Runella sp. SP2: one gene and its partner. The protein of the gene in region 1 interacts with the protein of each later gene in a pairwise test. Links are inferred from orthologs where the notes say so. Each region holds a gene or a part of one and is shown on either strand. Other genes may lie near its edges.

Region 1 (2,901 bases):
CAGACATAGTTATATTTTTACTCAGCCCCGATTTTTTGAATGTCCCCTATGTGTTAGATGTTGAAATCCCCAAAGCAAAAGAGTTCAAAAAACATCCTTTCTTTATTCAACTAATGGACTGCGGTTGGCAGCGATTTGACATGCTGAATCAATACCAAAATGCTTCTGACCAAAAACAGACAAACAAGAATTTTATTAATTTAAAGGGTAACCCCAACGATAGCGCAACGTGGGAAAAAATAATTGATGACCTAAAATCAACGATTGAAAATTTAACTCCAAAGAAAAATGCCCCTACAAACGGACCAACTTCATAAAGAACTTGACCTCATACAAGCCGTGATAACGCGCATGGCACAAAACTCTTTTCAAATCAAAGCGTGGTTGATAGGTGTGCTGTCGGCTACGGTGGCGTTGGGAAAAGATAATTTGTTGGTATCGGATACCAATCATTTTATGGCTTATGTTTTCAATGCCCTTTTGTTGATATCGATTGGACTTTTCTGGTACTTGGATGCCTATTACCTCAACACCGAACATCGTTACCGAAAGCTCTACGCCTGGGTGCTAAAACACCGACCTAAAAACGATGATTACCTGTACGATTTGGAAACGTTTAGCCGTAAAGTAGGCAAAGAAGAACAGCGGGTGGATGAGGGCGTCGGTTCGGTACGTCACCGAATGTTTAACAAAACGCTGTGGGGGTTCTACTGTTTACCCTTTTTGCTTGTCATTCTCCTCGTTGGGTACAATATTCATAAGAGTACACAAAAGAAAGTTGCCCCCAAAAAACAATCGGTTTCGGTTCATCCAAAAGCACCCCTGCAAGCAAAACCAACCGTCGAAAAGGTACAGCTGCGCTAACGCCCCCAAGCCCAAAAATACTGCTTTGGCTGAGGATTCGGAAAAATCAAAATCCACCAGCATATTTGTAGAAAAAACTACGACTATGCCAAACTGGATTACGGCCAAAGAATACACCGATATTACCTACAAAAAATGCGACGGCGTAGCCCGTATCGCGTTCAATCGCCCCGAAGTGCGCAATGCCTTCCGCCCCAAAACAACTTTTGAACTCCTCAATGCCTTTGAAGATGCCACCCACGACCCCAAAGTAGGTGTGGTGCTGCTGTCGGGAGAGGGGCCTTCGCCAAAAGACGGGATTTGGGCCTTCTGCTCAGGGGGCGACCAAAAAGCCCGCCAAAAAGGAGGCTACCGCGCCGAAGATGGCCGCGACCGCCTCAATATTTTGGAAGTGCAGCGGCAAATCCGTTTTATGACCAAACCCGTGATTGCGGTGGTGCCAGGTTGGGCTGTTGGCGGCGGGCATAGCCTACACGTTGTCTGCGACCTGACGCTCGCCAGCAAAGAACACGCCATTTTTAAACAAACCGACGCCGACGTTGCCAGCTACGACGCGGGCTACGGCTCGGCTTATTTGGCACGGATGATTGGACAAAAACGTGCCCGTGAGATTTTCTTTTTAGGACGTAATTATTCAGCCCAAGAGGCTTTTGAAATGGGCATGGTCAACGCCGTAGTGCCTCACGATGAACTCGAAGATACAGCCTTCCAGTGGGCGCAGGAGATTTTGGGCAAGAGCCCAATGGCGATTCGGATGTTGAAATTTGCCTTCAACCTCGTGGACGATGGCTTGGTGGGACAGCAATTGTTTGCAGGTGAAGCCACTCGCTTAGGCTACATGACCGAAGAGGCGCAAGAAGGGCGTGATGCGTTTCTCGAAAAACGCAAACCAAATTGGGATAAGTTTGAGCGTTTTTCGTAAAAATTGGGCCTAAACCTATAAGGTTTCGTTTTCGATTACAAAACCTTATAGGTTTACCGTTTTACTACCCTTCTTCAACACATGAAAAAAAACTCTGTATTCGTCTTTTTTTGCCTAGTGTGCAATACACTATTTGCCCAAACGTCATGGATACGTATCAACCAATTGGGATATTTGCCCAATTCTACTAAAGTAGCGGTGCTGGTCAGCAAAGAATGGCCCAGTGTTTCGTCGTTTGAAGTGTGCGAAGCACTGACTGACAAGGTAGTATGGTCGTCCAAATCGGTGAAAACCTTCGGAGCGTATGCGGCATTTAAGTCAGGTTTTCGGCTCAATTTCAGCACTTTCAAAAAAACAGGGGCGTATTATTTGCGCGCAGCGGGTGTACGTTCTCCCAATTTCCGAATCGCCAACGACGTCTATGACGGCACGGCCGATTTTGTGTTGAAATACATGCGCCAACAACGCAGCGGGTACAATCCATTTTTGAAAGACTCCTGCCACCGCCAAGATGGCTACATCATTTACCATCCTGATTCTACCAAAAATGGTACGTTTATCGATGCGTCGGGAGGCTGGCACGATGCGTCCGACTATTTGCAATACGTGGCTACTTCGGCCAATGCTACGTACCAACTGTTGTTTGCGTACCAGCAAAACCCGCAATCTTTTGGTGATAAACACGATGCCGCAGGGCATCCCAAACCCAACGGTATTCCAGATATTTTGGACGAAGCCAAATGGGGGCTTGATTGGTTGGTCAAAATGAATCCTGAAAAAGACGTGATGTACAACCAATTGGCCGACGACCGCGACCACGCAGGGATGCGTTTGCCCAACAAAGACGTCATTGTTTATAACCCTAATTGGGGACTAGGACGTCCCGTTTATCGCGTAACGGGGCAGCCACAAGGACTTTTTAAGTACAAAAATCGTACAACGGGAGTCGCTTCCACGGCAGGGAAATATGCGTCGGCTTTTGCGTTGGGAAGTCAGGTATTGGCCAATTATTACCCAACATTTGCAGAAAATTTGCTTCAAAAAGCCAAAGATGCGTATGAGTACGGCAAACGGTTTCCTGGGGTGTGCCAAACGGCGCCAGGTCGTGCTCCGTA
Region 2 (2,906 bases), 3.8 Mb from region 1 along the record:
AAAACCCAAAAGCTTGATACATTTAAAGTGAAAGCCAAATGAGTAACTATTCCATACGAGATTTAGAACAACTTTCTGGCATTAAGGCACATACAATTCGCATTTGGGAGCAACGCTATAACATTATTCAGCCAAAGCGTACTGACACCAATATTCGGATGTATGACGACCAAGATTTAAAATTGGTCCTCAATATTTCTTTGCTAAAAGACCACGGGTACAAAATTTCGGACATTGCAAAATTTTCTTTGGACGAAATTAGCCATGAAGTTATGGCTATTTCCGATCAAAAACTGAACTATCCAGACCAAATTCACGCCCTGACAATTGCGATGATTGACTTGGACGAAGATCGTTTTGAAAAAATTATTAGCACCAATTTTCTTCAGAATGGTTTTGAAAATACCATGCTCAATATCATTTATCCTTTCTTGACCCGCATCGGTACGCTATGGCTCGCAGGCTCTATTGGTCCCGCCCAAGAGCATTTTATGAGCAACCTGATTCGACAAAAAGTCATTGTTGCCATTGATGGTCAAGTCATAAAATACCATCCCAATTCTAAGAAGTTTTTACTGTTTTTACCAGAAGGCGAGTTGCACGAAATTAGTTTGTTGTTTACCAGCTACGTCATTCGGGCGCATCACCATCGGGTTGTTTATTTGGGACAAACACTGCCGTTTAATGAACTCGTTTTTGCCTATGATGTCCATCAACCCGACTATGTCTTTGCAAGCATCACCTCCGTACCTGCCTACGACGAAGTTCAGACATACGTCAACAAACTTTGTCAGCAGTTCCCCAAAGCTCAAATATTACTTACTGGCTACCAAGTAGTCGGGCAAGACATTGAAGTGGGCGCCAATTGCACTATCATCAACAAATTAGAAGACCTTGTTGAATTGCTCTAACAGCCGTTCTATCGCTTTTTTTTCCTCTTACAAAGCCATAAAAGACAAAACCCCGACCAGTGTGGTCGGGGTTTTTGCTTAGGCGGGAGATAAACAGCCTGCCTCAAGGTTAATAGTATGCTTCTTTCGACAAATAGTTTTGAACGTAATCCTTCACACCTTCCTCCAACGTATGAAAAGGTTTGGTATAGCCAATCGAACGCAATTTGTTCATATTAGCTTGGGTAAAGTACTGGTACTTGTCGCGAATGTCGGCTGGTGTATCCACAAAGTCGATGTTTGGCTCTAACCCCATCGACGTAAATGTATTGATGGCCAAATCTTTAAACGTACGTGCCTTGCCACTTCCAAGATTATAGATACCTGAGTTGCGACGGTGGTGCATCAAAAACGAACATACTTCCAGTAAGTCTTTTACATAAACAAAATCACGCATTTGCTCGCCATCTTTAAAATCGGGATGGTGTGAGCGGAAGAGGCGCATTTTTCCCGAGGCTTTTACTTGGTTGTAGGCGTGGAAAATCACCGATGCCATCCGCCCTTTGTGATATTCGTTGGGGCCATACACGTTGAAAAATTTCAAACCTGCCCAGAAAAACGGTTTCTTTTCTTGTTGCAACGCCCAAATGTCAAAGTCGTTTTTGGATTCCCCGTAAGGATTGAGCGGCTTCAACTGCGGGATTTGCGATTCGTTGTCGTCATAGCCTAACTCACCTAAACCATAGGTAGCGGCCGAAGACGCATACACCAACGGAATTTGATAATCAATACATTTTTGCCAAATCTGCTGTGAGTAGCGAACGTTAAGCTCCTCCAAAACGTCACGATTAAACTCCGTTGTATCTGTGCGGGCACCGATGTGGAAAATGAACTCTACTTCGTAGTAATTTTGGTCTAACCATTCAAAAAAAGCAGAGCGCTCTACTCGTTCTTGAATTTTTTTCCCTTCTAAATTTGGTGCTTTTTCAATTTTCGAGAAATCATCAACTGCGATGATAAAATTGAAATTTTCCTCGTTTAGCTTGCTGATAAGACAGCTTCCGATAAAGCCTGCAGCCCCAGTGACAATGATCATAGAAATAGCTTATGATAAGGCGTTTAAATAGTGGGTAGTCAATTAGTTGGAACAGTAAAAATACTCAAAAAAAACGCTACAAAGGTAGGTATTATTTCACACAAAAAATCATTGAAAATTCCATGAATAAATTTAACTTTTTAAAGAATTTTCAAGGAAATCTACGATGTTTTTGGATACCGTTTTTTGGTCGTAATTTTGTCGAAACTTATTAGACAGCAAAGTGACTCCGTTTCTCTTATTTTTAATACGGCACTCTCGGCGCTGTGGACTATTGACTGTCGATTAGAATGATAGTTTACGTAACAAGAAAAGAACATTTTAATGCCGCCCACCGGGTATATAACCCTAGCTGGTCGGATGAAAAAAACACCGAAGTATTTGGCATCTGTGCGAATCCCAATTTCCACGGCCACAACTTTGAACTGATTGTCACCGTAAAAGGCCCTATCAATCCAGAAACTGGCTTTGTGGTGGACATGAAACTCCTCGGCAGACTGATGAAAGACAGTGTGGTTGACAAAGTCGATCACCGAAATCTGAATCTCGATGTGGATTTTATGCAAGGTATCATTCCTAGCTGTGAAAATTTTGTCCTTGAAATCTGGGCTATCCTAGCAAAAGGACTAAACGAAGTGGCTCCTCACGCCAAATTGCACTACATCAAGCTCATTGAAACCCCCAAAAACTACGTAGAGTATTACGGCGAATAAGCTCGCTTTAAACGATATTCGCGTTCCAATCCCCAAAAATCATTGTGAATCAACCACGTATCGGGCTTTTTTTCTGGCTACTTGTATTCCTAATCATCGGAAGTTACCTGTGGTATATCAACTTGTATGCTGTCAACATTCCTATTACTGACGACTATGATTTGGTTCGGGTAAAATATACGCTTCTGACGCAAGAATTCAGTTGGT

Evidence for each region. The genes of interacting proteins can lie anywhere in the genome.
Region 2: the proteins of DTQ70_RS02270 (region 1) and rfaD interact in binary tests that used the Escherichia coli proteins (3 or more experiments, as listed by UniProt). The link is inferred for Runella sp. SP2 from one-to-one orthologs.

Annotation. Positions count from the first base shown.
Region 1 is NZ_CP031030.1:572,818-575,718, forward strand. The notes cover bases 44-2,867. They hold DTQ70_RS02270 (1,4-dihydroxy-2-naphthoyl-CoA synthase), read left to right. Parts: upstream 44-949; coding sequence 950-1,786; downstream 1,787-2,867. Other genes in these bases: DTQ70_RS02260 (TIR domain-containing protein), read left to right, coding at 44-317; DTQ70_RS02265 (hypothetical protein), read left to right, coding at 289-864; DTQ70_RS02275 (glycoside hydrolase family 9 protein), read left to right, coding at 1,868-2,867. In the rest of the region: more of DTQ70_RS02260, read left to right, coding at 1-43; more of DTQ70_RS02275, read left to right, coding at 2,868-2,901. UniProt on the Escherichia coli protein: Converts o-succinylbenzoyl-CoA (OSB-CoA) to 1,4-dihydroxy-2-naphthoyl-CoA (DHNA-CoA).
Region 2 is NZ_CP031030.1:4,390,104-4,393,009, forward strand. The notes cover bases 4-2,832. They hold rfaD (ADP-glyceromanno-heptose 6-epimerase), read right to left. Parts: upstream 1,987-2,832; coding sequence 1,021-1,986; downstream 4-1,020. Other genes in these bases: DTQ70_RS17545 (MerR family transcriptional regulator), read left to right, coding at 39-911; DTQ70_RS17555 (6-carboxytetrahydropterin synthase), read left to right, coding at 2,280-2,699; DTQ70_RS17560 (hypothetical protein), read left to right, coding at 2,744-2,832. In the rest of the region: more of DTQ70_RS17560, read left to right, coding at 2,833-2,906. UniProt on the Escherichia coli protein: Catalyzes the interconversion between ADP-D-glycero-beta-D-manno-heptose and ADP-L-glycero-beta-D-manno-heptose via an epimerization at carbon 6 of the heptose.